DNA from 3 places in the Streptomyces sp. NPDC002698 genome. Region 2 is predicted to be linked to each of the others. Evidence: riboswitches for the same ligand, from Rfam matches in the RefSeq annotation. Region 2 holds a riboswitch; each other region holds the start of a gene.
What was found. Region 2 has a riboswitch for thiamine pyrophosphate ahead of thiO (glycine oxidase ThiO). Riboswitches for the same ligand answer to the same signal wherever they lie in the genome.

Region 1 (4,412 bases), on a different contig from region 2:
CGTCTTCGAGCAGCGGGGCGAACTCCTCGATGACGGCGTCGGTGGCGGCACCCGCCTGCACCATGATCATGAGGCGCCGGGGGCGTTCCAGCGCCGCCACGAAGTCCTCGGCCGACTCGGCCGCGACGAAGGAGCCCTCGTGCCCGAACTCCTCGACCAGTGCCTTGGTGCGCGCGGGGGTGCGGTTGTGGACGGCGACGGTGTAGCCGTTCCGGGCGAAGTTGCGGGCCAGGTTGCGGCCCATCACCGCGAGCCCTGTGACGCCGATCTGCGCGGTCGCCTTCATGGTGTGCTCCTTGGATCCGGATCTGCCTGTCCGCGTACCTGACGGGCGAGCAGACGACTGTCGCTGTGCCGATCAGTACGCCGGGAGGGGCCGAGGTGTTCACCGTCCGAGGCAGGAGGTGTGCCGGACCGTGGAACGGGCCTCCGGGCGCCGGACGGACCCGGACGTCCGGGAACCTCGCGCCGAGGTGCGGAGCCGTTGGCCGGCCGGGGTCAGGGCCCCGGGCGGGCGGTGGCCGACGGAGGGGCGGGTCGTGCCCGAACGAGGGCCGGCGGCCGGGGAACCGGGCAGCCGTGCCGGGATCGCGGGCGGCGGCCCGGGCGGGATCCCGTGGTGCCGGAACGGCGGGCGGACGCCGGGCGGGGTCAGTCGTGCCCGGGCGTCGGGCGGGGGCGGTCGTCGCGGCGCAGCCGCCACCCGTGGTCCACCGGTCCGATACCGGCACCGAGCGCGAAACCGGCCTCGATCGCGGCCGTCACGTACGCCTTGGCCCGCCGTACCGCCTCCGGCACTTCGAGGCCCTCGGCCAGGCCCACCGCGACGGCCGAGGCGAGCGTGCACCCCGTGCCGTGCGTGTGCCGGTTGTCGTGGCGGGGCGCGCGCAGCCAGTGCTCGGAGGTTCCGTCGGTGAGCAGGTCGACGGCCTGGCCCGGCAGATGTCCCCCCTTCACGAGCACCCAACGGGGACCGAACGCGAGCAGCAGCCCGGCGGCCCGGCGCATGCCCGACTCGTCGTCCACCTTCAACCCGGTGAGCTGGGCGACCTCGTCGAGATTCGGGGTGGCCACGGTCGCCCGCGGCAGCAACCGGGTCCGTACGGCGTCCAGCGCGTCGTCGGCCAGCAGCCGGTCCCCGTGCTTGGAGACGCTCACCGGGTCCACGACGACCGGGACGCCCACGTCGGACAGCAACTCGGCGACCGTGGTGACGAGGCCGGGCGAGGAGAGCATCCCCGTCTTCACGGCCTGGACCCCGATGTCGTCGACCACACTGCGGTACTGGGCGCGTACCGCCTCCTCGGGCAGTTCCCAAGCCCCCTGCACACCCACGGAGTTCTGCGCGGTCACAGCGGTGAGCACGCTCATCCCGTGGGCGCCCAGCGCGAGCATGGTCTTCAAGTCGGCCTGGATTCCCGCGCCTCCGCCGGAATCGGAGCCGGCGATCGTCAGGACGCGGGGCGGGGTGGTCATGGGGTGTTCCTCTCGGGGTACGGCCGCGGGCCCGAAGCCCTGGACCGGCGGAGCGACGGGCAGCCCTCAGACGCGGCGGCGCAGCCGCAGCGGGGCGTAGAGGGCGAGGGCGACCAGGAACGCCACGTAGTACGAGAGATCGGCGCCGTGCAGCGCGTCGGCCACCGGACCGACGTACAGGCTCGTGTCCATGAACGGCACGGCCGCGCCGAAAGCGGCGACGAAGGCCACCAGCGACGGCCATCCAGGGCGCGGACGGGACATCTCGGCGGCGACGTCGACCGGGGCGTCCCCACGCTCCCGCCCCCGGGCGATCCAGTCGACGACGACGATCGCGACGAACCCGGGGATCCAACAGCCCACGAACAACAGCACGTTCTGGAAGCGGGCCGTGGTGTCGGCGGCGTGCATCCACAGCACCAGCGGGAAGCCGAGCGCGGCGGCCAGGGCGGCCGCCAACGGGCGCGGCATCCGCACACCCAGGGTCTGCAGGGCCAGCGAACCGCTGTAGTCGTTCATCGCGTTGCTGCACACCGCCGCGAGCGCCACGGCCAGCAGCCCGAACGCTCCCGCGGCACCGCCGCCCAGCAGCGTGTCCACGCCCGCCGCCGTCTGGTCGGTCAGCACCGACGCGCCCCACAGCCCGAGGACCTGCACGGCGACGAAGGACGCGACGAGCCCGAGCAGGGTGCACCAGAACATCCGAGGGCGGGACGTCGAACGCGGCAGATAGCGGCTGAAGTCACCGGCGTACGGTGCCCAGGACAGCGAGAGGCTCAGCGCGATGGTGCTGGTGAGGACGAACGCGCCGGCGCGGTCGGCGCCCGTCGCGGATCCGGTCGTCGCGGGGTGGACCCCGTCGAGCATCCGCCAGGCGATCACCGCGAAGGCCACGGCGAGCACGAACGTCATGACGATCTGCAGGCGGTGGACGGCCTCGTAGCCGAGGACGCCGAGGGCCCCCTGAGCGGCCATCATGACCAGGACGCCGAGCCAGAACGGCCAGCCGCACAGCCGCGCCAGCGCGTCCCCGCCGAACAGGCCGATCAACGCGTCCCAGGCGATGGAGGACAGCCACTGGAGCATCCCGGGCAGTACCACCGCCCGGCCGAACGCGAGCCGTGCGAGCGGGAGTTGGCCGGTGCCGGTGAGTCCGCCCCAGGTGCTGAGGTAGGCGGTGGGCAGGGCGCCGAGCACGGTCCCGAGGACGACGGCGGCCAGTGCGGTGGTGAAGTCCAGGCCGAGCGCGATCCCGATCGTGCCGGTGAACACACCCGTCATCGTCAGGTTCGGGGCGAACCACACGGTGAACAGGCGCCCGGCACCGCCGTACCGGTTGCTCTCGGGGACCGGCTCGATGCCGCGCCCCTCCACCCGCAGGTCGCCGGGTGCGGCGGGCATCCGTCCGTCGAAGACGGCGGGCCGGCTGTCGGCGGGCAGCCCGCCGGGAACATGCGCCAATGGCATGGAAGACATCCCTCCGCCAGTATGAACTGGTTCAGGTTCGACGGGTGTGATCTCAGCCCTCGGACGGGGCACCCCGTGTCCGGTACGACGGACACACTAACCGCTCCCGAGGACCGAGCGGGAGTGGGTCCCCCGGGCAGAACCCGTGCTCAGCTCCCGTGTACGGGCGGGCGGCGCCACCGCCGGACCCGGCCGGACCGTCCGGGAGTCCTCCGGGGCCCGTGACCCCAGGTCCCCTTCGGAAGCGTCGCTGCGTGGGCTCACTCGCCCGGACCGGTGTCCGCCCGCGCGCGCTCCGGTTCATTCGAACGGCGCGAGCGGGCCCGTTCGCAGCGCGGCGCGTGCCGCGCCTCGGTACTGTCGGAGGTGATCGCCGCTCGCTCTCCGCTCCCGGGTTCCCGGACCCGGTGGCCGGGCGGAAGGAGGCAGGGTGCCGTGACCGTGATCTCCCTGAAGTCCGCGCAGGTGCGGGAAGGTCTCGCTCTCCCGTACGCCGAAGCGGGCTACCCCAGTGGCACGCCGGTCGTCTTCGTGCACGGTCTGGCCGACTCCTGGTGGTCCTTCGAACCCCTCCTGAGGCGCCTTCCCGCGTCCCTGCACGGATACGCGCCCACGCAGCGCGGGCACGGCGATGCCGGTCGGCCCCCGGAGGGCTACACCCCGGACGATTTCGCCGCCGACCTGGTGGACTTCCTCAACGTGGTCGACATCCCCCGGGCCGTCCTGGTCGGGGCGTCCAGCGGCGGCGTACCGGCCCGGATCGTCGCCGGCAGCCATCCCGACCGGATCGCGGGCCTGGTCCTGCTCGGTGTCCCCGGCACCCTCGCTGACAAACCGGCGGTGGCCTCCATGGCCCGCGCCATGGAGGATCTGGCCGATCCCGTGCCCCGCGCGTTCGTCGAGGACTTCCTGGCCGACACGATGACCCGCCCGATCGCCCGGGGGTTCGTCGAGACCATGGTGGAGGAGAACCTCAAGCTCCCCGCCTACGTCTGGAAGGACACGGCCCGCGGTCTCCTCGACGCCGATCTCCGCGCGACCCTCGCCGGCATCCTGGTGCCCACACTCGTCATCTGGGGTGAACAGGACGAGTTCCTGCCCCGAGAGGACCAGCAGACCATCCTGGACGCGGTGCACGGCGCGGAATTCCTCGCCTACCCGGAGACCGGCCACTGCCTCCAGTGGGAACAGCCCGAACGCGTGGTCGCCGACATCGCCGCGTTCGTCACGCGGATCGAGCACCCCGGCACGCGAGCCGGCGGCCGCTGACCTCACCCGGCGGGTGTGCGGAAAGCCATCGGCCCGGGGCCACGCCCAACTGACGCGATCCGTACCGCCGCCGCCCGCCCCTGTGTCGCTGCATGGCATGCTCATGCTCCCCACAGGAAGGGATCACGTGCCATGAGACCGAGCCGACGCTCCCTGCTCGCCGCCACCGCTGTACTGGGCTCCGTTTTCGCCGTCCCCGC
Region 2 (4,412 bases):
GATGCGTCCGGCCCGCCGCGCCAGACGCCCCGCCTCCACCGCGTGCCGCATGGCCTCCGCCATCAGGACGGGCTCCTGCGCCCGCGTCACCGCCGAGGCCAGCATCACCCCCGCGCACCCCAGCTCCATCGCGAGCGCGGCGTCCGACGCCGTGCCCGCTCCCGCGTCCAGGATCACCGGCACGCGCGCGTGCTCGACGATCAGCTCGAAGTTGTGCGGGTTGCGGATCCCGAGCCCGGACCCGATGGGCGAGCCGAGCGGCATGATCGCCGCACAGCCGACGTCCTCCAGCTTCCGCGCCAGCACCGGGTCGTCGTTCGTGTAGGGCAGCACGGTGAAGCCGTCGTCGACCAGCGTCTCCGCCGCGTCGAGCAGCTCGATCGGATCGGGCAGCAGGGTCCGCTCGTCGGCGATGACCTCCAGCTTGACCAGATCGGTGCCCAGCGCCTCGCGCGCCAGACGAGCCGTCAGCACGGCCTCGCCCGCGGTGTAGCAGCCGGCCGTGTTCGGCAGGACACGGATGTTCAGCCGGCCGAGCACCGACAGGACCGAGCCGTGCACCGACGCGTCCACGCGCCGCATCGCGACCGTCGTCAGCTCCGTGCCGGACGCCACCAGGGAGCGCTCCAGCACGTCGAGGCTGGGCGCGCCGCCCGTCCCCATGATCAGCCGGGAGGCGTAGGTCGTACCGCCGAGGACGAAGGGGTCGTCTGCCATGGGTCAGCCTCCTTGGACGGCGGTGAGGACCTCGACGCGGTCGCCCTCGGCGAGCGGGGTGGAGGGCCACTGCGCACGCGGGACGACGGTCTCGTTCAGGGCGGCGGCCACCCCGGACGACGACGGGGTGAGGGTCGCGACGAGCGCGTCGAGAGCGGTTCCCGCGGCGATCAGCCGCCGCTCCCCGTTGACGACGATGTTCATACGTGCAGCTCCGTGCGGGCCGTGGCGCCGAAGCGCAGGGGGGTGAAGGGGCGGGCTTCGGCGGGGAGTTCGCCGGTGGTCAGGACGTGGGCCAGCACGTCTCCGGTCACGGGCGTCAGGAGCACGCCGTTGCGGTGGTGCCCGGTGGCCAGCAGCAGCCCGTCCAGCGCGCTCGGGCCGAGCAGCGGCGCGTTGTCGGGCGAGCAGGGGCGCAGCCCCGCGCGGGTCTCGGTGAGCGGCAGCTCGGTGATCCCGGGGACCAGCTCGTGGGCGTCGCGCAGCAGCTCGTACACGCCGCCCGCCGTCACGGTGGTGTCCCAGCCCAGCTCCTCGCTGGTCGCGCCCACCACGAGCTCGCCGTTCTCGCGCGGCACCAGGTAGACGTGGCTGCCGCGCACCACGGCCCGCACGGTGCGATGGAGGAAGGGCGCGTACCGCCCCGGCACGGTCAGCCGCAGCACCTGCCCCTTGACGGGGCGCACCGGCGGCACGACGTCGTCGGGGACGCCCGCCAGGCGGCCGCTGAGACTGCCCCCGGCGAGCACCACCTGACCCGCGCCGAGCCCGGTGCCGTCCGCGGTGACGACCCCGGTGGCCCGTTCCCGTACGACGCTCAGACGCTCCGCCCAGGTCCGGTGCATGACCACCCCGGCCCGCTCGCAGGCCGTGACCAGGGCCGCCGCGAGGCGCCGCGGGTCGATCTGGTGGTCGCCGTCGACCCGCAGGCCCCCGCGCACGCCGGGCGCGAGCATCGGCTCCAGGCGGCGGCACTCACGGCCGCTCAGCCACTCCGACTCCAGCCCCGACCGGACCTGCAGCGCGTGCAGTTCCCGCAGATGGGCGCGGTCGTCGGCGTCCAGCGCGACGGCCAGCGTGCCGCTGCGGCGGTAGCCGAGGTCCTGTCCGGTGGCCTCGGTGAGCTCGGCGGCGAAGTCCGGATAGCGGCGCGCCGAGGCGAGGTTGAGGCCCAGCAGGGTCTCCTCGCCGAAGTGCAGCTCGGTGACGGCGGCCAGCATCCCGGCCGCGACCTGCGCGGCCCCGCCGCCCGGCTCGGGGTCCACGAGCGCGGTCGTGAACCCGCGCTGCGCGGCCCGCCAGGCCGTCACCAGACCGATGATTCCGCCCCCGACGACGAGGACGTCCGACGAACGTGCAGACGGCATGGGCGTCCAGCCCCTCCCTTCGCCGGCATGACCCGGATCAGGTTCGTACGGTCGGAGGCCGCCCAGCCTCCCTCTCAGCCCGGTGCGTCCGGGCTCCCGCGAGTGCTTTACGTTGGCCACCCTAGCCCGCCCCCTCCGTCTCAGTAAGGGAGCCTCCGCCATGGCGCGACCGCTCGACGGCCTCGTGCTCGCCCCCGTCGCCGACCAGGCCCCGGGCCAGGTGGGCACCGGCACCCGGTTCACGTACCACGAGCGGGACGGCGTGGTCTGGGCCGACTACGCGGGCGGCGACGTCGTCCGCGGACATCTCGTCGGCACCCGCGAGGGCGACCGCCTCGACTTCCGGTACGTACAGCTCAGGCGCGACGGGACCACCGCGTCCGGCCACTGCGTGTCGCTCGTCGTGGAACTGCCCGACGGGCGCCTGCGGCTGGAGGAGAGCTGGACGTGGGAGTCGCAGCCGGGCGCCGGGACGAGCGTGGTGGAGGAACCGCGCGCGACCGGCCGTGTGGAACAGGTCACCGAGCACGTCCGCTGACTGACGGATCGTCACGTGTCTATGGTGATCAGGTGAGCGATCAGACGCAGGCACAGTCCCCGTCGCAGAGGCCCGCGGTCCGACGGGTCGTCGTGGCGGGCGCGGGCATGGCCGGGGTGCAGACCGCGGTCGCCCTGCGCGAACAGGGCTTCACGGGCACCGTCACGCTGATCGGCGCGGAGCCGCATCAGCCCTACGACCGGCCGCCGCTGTCCAAGGCCGTCCTGCTCGGCAAGGCCGAGGGCTCCGCCTTCGACATCGACTTCGAGGCCCTGGACATCGACCTCAGACTGGGCAGCGAGGCGCTCGGTGTGCGCCCCGGCGACCACGAACTGGACACGGACGCGGGGCCCGTCCCGTACGACGTCCTGGTCGTCGCCACCGGCGCCGAACCGATCCGGCTCCCCGGCGCCGAAGGCGTGCCGGGCGTGCATCTGCTGCGCACCCTGGACGACGCCGACCGGCTGCGTCCCGTTCTCACCCGGCAGCACGACATCGTGGTGGTCGGAGCGGGCTGGATCGGCGCCGAGTTCGCCACCGCGGCGCGCGAGGCGGGCTGCGCGGTCACGGTCGTCGAGGCCGCCGACCGGCCGCTCGCCGAGGCGCTGCCCGCCGAGGTGGCCGCCCCGATGACCGCCTGGTACGCGGACAGCGGGACCTCGCTGCGCACCGGCGCGCGCGTGGAGCGCGTCGAGCCCGGGGCGGTCGTCCTGGACGACGGCTCCCGGGTGCCCGCGGACGCCGTCGTGGTCGGGATCGGCGCGCGGCCCGCCACGGCCTGGATCGCCGGCTCGGGCATCGAACTCGGCGCCCACCGCGAGATCGTCGCCGACGACCACCTGCGCAGCTCCCTGCCGGACGTCTACGCGGTCGGCGACTGCGCCTCCTTCCCGTCCGGACGCTACGAGGAACGCCTCCTCGTCCACCACTGGGACAACGCCCTCCAGGGCCCGCGCACGGTCGCCCTGAACATCGTCGGACAGACGCCCGCCGCCTACGACCCCGTGCCGTACTTCTGGTCCGAGCAGTTCGGCCGCTTCGTCCAGTACGCCGGCCACCACACGCCCGCCGACACCCTGGTCTGGCGCGGTGACCCCTCGGGAGCCTCCTGGTCGGTGTGCTGGCTGCGCGAGACACGGCTCGTCGCCCTTCTGGCGGTGGGCCGCCCGAGGGATCTCGCCCAGGGCCGCAGGCTGATCGAGGCGGGCGCCGCCATGGATCCGGAGCTGCTCACGGACGCGTCGAGGCCGCTGAAGGGCGCCACGGTCTGATCCGTCACCCCAGGCCGGACGCCCTCGGCTTCCGACTGTCGGTCCGGGATGGCACGCTTGTCCCGTGACCGAGATTGACGCAAAGATCGATGCTCTCGTCCCCGCCTGGCTCACCCTCCCCGACATCGCCGAACAGTTCGGCGTCGAGGTGACGCGCGTCCGGCAGCTGGTCAAGGACGGCCAGCTGATCGCCGTACGCCGTGGTGAGAACCGCGCGCTGCACGTCCCCGCCGATTTCATCGACGCGGACGAACAGAAGGTCGTCAAGGGCCTGGCCGGCACCCTGACGCTCCTGAGGGACGACGGCTTCTCCGACGAAGAGGCCCTCGAGTGGCTCTTCACCCCCGACCCGAGCCTGCCCGGCACCCCCGCACAGGCTCTGAGCGAGAATCGCGGCACGGAGGTGAAGCGCCGCGCCCAGGCGCTCGCCGTCTGACCTGAACGCGACCGTCCGGCACGGGGAGTGCGGCGGCGGGACCATCCCGGCCGCCGCACTCCCCGCGCACCGACCAACGGGGG
Region 3 (4,412 bases), on a different contig from region 2:
AGGCCTACACGTCCTACGTCACCTTCGGTCTCTGGCGCGGCCAGGACGTGGCCGATCCATCGGGCCGGCTGGTCGCCGGAGCCCGACGGATGGCCTCCGTGAAGCTCGGCCGTGCCGACGAGATCGACCCCGCCCTGTTCAGCGCGTGGCTTCGCCACGCCATCGCCCTGGAGACGACATGACCGCCCTGCGCGTGAAGGCCTTCGACCACCTGGTCCTCAACGTCGAGGACGTCGAACGGTCCCTGTCCTTCTACACCGGACTTCTGGGCCTCGAACCCGTACGCGTCGACGAATGGCGGCGCGGCCAGGCCCCGTTCCCGTCGGTGAGGGTCACGGCGGAAACCATCATCGACCTGACCGCCCGTAGCCGCGGCGGGTCCAACGTCGACCACATCTGCCTCACCGTGGAACCTCTGGACTGGGACCAGGTCATCGCGTCGGGATCCTTCACCGTGCTCGAAGGGCCCGTGAAACGCTTCGGCGCGCGCGGCAACGCCACCTCGGTCTACGTCCAGGACCCGGACGGCAACACCGTCGAACTGCGCTGGTACCCGCAGGACGGCACACCGTGACCGTGCCGAGGGCGGCGGTCCGGGTGTCCGCCCCGGACCGCGCCCGTGATCCGGCTCAGTCGGCCAGCGGCAGGTACACGCGGTTGCCCGCCTCGGCGAACTCCCTGGACTTCTGAAGCATGCCCTCGGAGATCTCCTCGGCGGAGGCGCCGTCGGCCACGTCACCGCCGAACCGCTCGTTGATGTTCTGGCTGATCTTCATCGAGCAGAACTTCGGCCCGCACATGGAGCAGAAGTGGGCCGTCTTGGCGGGCTCGGCCGGCAGCGTCTGGTCGTGGAACTCCCGCGCCGTGTCCGGGTCGAGAGCCAGGTTGAACTGGTCCTCCCACCGGAACTCGAAGCGGGCGTCGGAGAGCGCGTCATCCCATTCCTGCGCACCTGGGTGCCCCTTGGCGAGGTCGGCTGCGTGGGCGGCGATCTTGTAGGTGATGACGCCGGTCTTGACGTCGTCACGATCGGGCAGGCCCAAGTGCTCCTTGGGCGTGACGTAGCAGAGCATGGCCGTGCCCCACCAGGCGATCATCGCGGCACCGATGCCGGAAGTGATGTGGTCGTACGCCGGCGCGACGTCCGTCGTCAGCGGCCCGAGGGTATAGAACGGAGCTTCATCACAGATCTCCTGCTGAAGGTCGATGTTCTCCTTGATCTTGTGCATCGGGACATGTCCCGGGCCTTCGATCATCGTCTGTACCTGAAAACGCTTCGCGACCCTGTTGAGTTCCCCGAGCGTCCTCAACTCGGCGAATTGCGCCGCGTCGTTGGCGTCCGCGATGGAACCCGGCCGCAGCCCGTCGCCGAGCGAGTAGGTGACGTCGTACGCGGCGAGGATCTCGCAGAGTTCCTCGAAGTTCTCGTACAGGAACGACTCCTTGTGGTGCGCGAGGCACCAGGCGGCCATGATCGAGCCGCCGCGCGAGACGATGCCGGTCTTGCGGTTCGCGGTGAGCGGCACGTACGCGAGGCGCACGCCCGCGTGAACCGTCATGTAGTCCACGCCCTGCTCGGCCTGCTCGACGACGGTGTCCTTGTAGATCTCCCAGGTCAGTTCCTCGGCACGGCCGTCGACCTTCTCCAGCGCCTGATAGAGCGGCACGGTGCCGATGGGGACGGGAGAGTTGCGCAGCACCCATTCACGCGTGGTGTGGATGTTGCGGCCGGTGGACAGGTCCATGACCGTGTCGGCGCCCCATCGGGTCGCCCAGGTCATCTTGTCGACCTCCTCCTCGATGGAGGAAGTCACCGCGGAATTACCGATGTTGGCGTTGACCTTCACCAGGAACCGCTTACCGATGATCATCGGCTCGATCTCCGGATGGTTGACGTTCACGGGCAGCACCGCTCGGCCCGCGGCGATCTCCTCCCGTACGACCTCGGGGGCGACGTTCTCACGGACCGCCACGAACTCCATCTCGGGCGTGATCTCACCCCGCCGCGCGTAAGCGAGCTGGGTCACCGCCTGCCCGGACCGCCCCCGGCGCGGCTGACGCGGCCGGCCGGGGAAGACCGCGTCGAGATTGCGCAGCCCTCCGCGCGGGGACGTGTGCTTGATCCCGTCGTCCTCGGGACGGACGGGACGGCCCGCGTACTCCTCGGTGTCCCCGCGGGCGATGATCCAGCTCTCACGCAGCGGCGTCAGCCCCCTGCGCACATCGGTGTCGACGGCCGGATCGGTGTACGGGCCGGAGGTGTCGTACAGCGTCACGGACTGTCCGTTGGTGAGGTGCACCTGGCGAACCGGCACCCGCAGATCGGGGCGAGTACCCCCGACGTATGCCTTGTGCCACCCGATGGACCGCCCGTCCTGGCCGTTCGGGGACGGCGGGGAAACCCCGTCCGTCCGACTGGAGGCAGGCGTGCGTACATCCTTGTCGGTCATGAGACCTACTCCCTACGCCGGCATTACCCGGTAACAGGTTCAGCGGTCGACGCAGCGGCTTCCGATCGCCGATGTTTCATGTGAAACATCGCGAAGACGGAGGTCAGCGCCCTCTCAGCCCGGTGCTCCGAGCTCCCGCGTGTGCAAAGGTGCCCCCACGCTAGCGTCATGTTTGGCGCGGTGAACAGAGGGCCCTTGACGTTCTTGCGATGATCGGGCGGTGACGACGACCCGACAGCACCCCTTCCCCCCGCCCGAGCCACCGCGCCGTTCCGGCTCCGACGACGGCCGTGGGCATGGCTCCGCTATCGGTCACGGCCACGAGCAGGAGCACGGCCACGGCCACGGACCGGGCGGTGATCATCACGGTTCGGGCGACGGTCACGGGCCGGGTCCCCGCCGCGGGCACAACGAGCCTGCGGGCGCCGGTCACGGGCATTCGCACAGCCACGGTCCCGCCGCTCCGGTCTCCAAGCAGCTGCGCAAGGTCATCGCCGCGGTACTGATCCCCTTCGCCGCCGCGGTCGTGGTGGGTCTCGTGGTGCTGTGGCCCGGCGGCGCGCCGTCCCACGAGCGCACCGGTGTCGGGTTCGACCGGCAGACCCAGCAGGCGACGGTCACGAAGATCGGCCAGGTGGACTGCAAGTCCGTGAACGCCTCCTCGGGAACCGCGACGGGCGGCACCTCCGCCGCCGGGGGTTCCTCCGCTCAGTCCGGGAAGGGGGGTGAGTGCAAGAAGGCGACCGTCCGCATCGACACCGGCGAGGACAAGGGCCGCACGTTCACCGAGATCGTTCAGCCCGATCAGTCACGGCAGTTGCACCAGGGCGAGAAGGTCGTCGTCGCGTACGAACCCTCCGCCCCCAAGGACCTCCAGTACTCGGTCACGGACGCGAACCGGAAGCTGCCCCTGACGCTGCTCGCAGTGATCTTCGCGGTGGTCGTCGTGGTGATCGGCCGGATGCGCGGCATCATGGCCCTGGTCGCCCTGGCCATCAGTTTCGTGATCCTGAACTTCTTCATCCTGCCCGCGATCCTGCAGGGCTCGAACCCGCTGCTCGTGGCCGTCGTCGGGTCCAGTGCGATCATGCTGATCGCGCTCTACATGTGTCACGGTCTGTCGGCCCGGACGTCCGTGGCGGTGGTCGGCACCCTGCTCTCCCTGGTGCTGATCGGACTCCTCGGCTCGGTCTTCATCGACTGGGCCGTACTGACCGGCAACACCGACGACAGCACCGGCCTGATCCACGGTCTGTACCCGTCCATCGACATGAGCGGCCTGCTGCTGGCCGGCGTCATCATCGGTTCGCTCGGTGTCCTGGACGATGTGACGGTGACGCAGACGTCCGCGGTGTGGGAACTGCACGAGGCGAACCCGACGATGGGCTGGCGCGGCCTGTACCGCGCGGGCATCCGTATCGGCCGCGACCACATCGCGTCGGTCGTCAACACGCTCGTCCTGGCCTACGCGGGCGCCGCGCTGCCGCTGCTGCTGCTCTTCTCGATCGCCCAGAGCAGCGTGGGCACCGTCGCCAACAGCGAACTGGTCGCCGAGGAGATCGTGCGCACGCTGGTCGGATCGATCGGTCTGGTCGCCGCGGTGCCCGTGACGACCGCGCTGGCCGCGCTGGTGGTCGCCGCGGACCGCGAGGGCGGCACGCCCGTCCCCGCGCAGCCCGCGGCCGACAGGACGCCGGCACGGAACGGGAAGGGACGCCGCCGCAAGCACTGAGCCGTCCCGCGGCAGCGCGGAAACCATCCTGCACCGGCGCCCCTTGTGAGGAAGCGTTACGCCGCTCCGCGGGCCGCCGACGCTCAGCCCGCGCTCTGCTCCTCCGTGAGGATGCGGTCGAGCACCGCGTCGAGGGACGTGTCGAAACCCTCGAGGGAGCGTTCCTGCCCGAGGGGCACGAGCCTGTCCGTCCGGTCGAGAAACGCGACGAGCGGCGCGGCCCCGGACCG

Region 1: linked by a shared signal. The riboswitch ahead of ACFYW9_RS31400 (purine-cytosine permease family protein) and the one ahead of thiO (glycine oxidase ThiO) in region 2 are both predicted to bind thiamine pyrophosphate.
Region 3: linked by a shared signal. The riboswitch ahead of thiC (phosphomethylpyrimidine synthase ThiC) and the one ahead of thiO (glycine oxidase ThiO) in region 2 are both predicted to bind thiamine pyrophosphate.

The regions. Positions count from the first base shown of each region.
Region 1 is NZ_JBIAQM010000031.1:16,592-21,003, forward strand. It holds gene gndA (NADP-dependent phosphogluconate dehydrogenase) at 1-286, opposite strand, end outside; gene thiD (bifunctional hydroxymethylpyrimidine kinase/phosphomethylpyrimidine kinase) at 652-1,476, opposite strand; gene ACFYW9_RS31400 (purine-cytosine permease family protein) at 1,543-2,943, opposite strand; TPP riboswitch at 2,935-3,029, opposite strand; gene ACFYW9_RS31405 (alpha/beta fold hydrolase) at 3,379-4,212, shown strand; gene ACFYW9_RS31410 (phospholipase) at 4,345-4,412, shown strand, end outside.
Region 2 is NZ_JBIAQM010000017.1:160,196-164,607, reverse strand. It holds gene ACFYW9_RS24095 (thiazole synthase) at 1-717, opposite strand, end outside; gene thiS (sulfur carrier protein ThiS) at 721-921, opposite strand; gene thiO (glycine oxidase ThiO) at 918-2,084, opposite strand; TPP riboswitch at 2,082-2,194, opposite strand; gene ACFYW9_RS24080 (hypothetical protein) at 2,245-2,622, shown strand; gene ACFYW9_RS24075 (NAD(P)/FAD-dependent oxidoreductase) at 2,655-3,893, shown strand; gene ACFYW9_RS24070 (Rv2175c family DNA-binding protein) at 3,958-4,329, shown strand.
Region 3 is NZ_JBIAQM010000036.1:23,568-27,979, reverse strand. It holds gene ACFYW9_RS33620 (DUF1801 domain-containing protein) at 1-182, shown strand, start outside; gene ACFYW9_RS33615 (VOC family protein) at 179-574, shown strand; gene thiC (phosphomethylpyrimidine synthase ThiC) at 630-2,450, opposite strand; TPP riboswitch at 2,443-2,599, opposite strand; gene ACFYW9_RS33605 (YibE/F family protein) at 2,671-4,182, shown strand; gene ACFYW9_RS33600 (SsgA family sporulation/cell division regulator) at 4,266-4,412, opposite strand, start outside.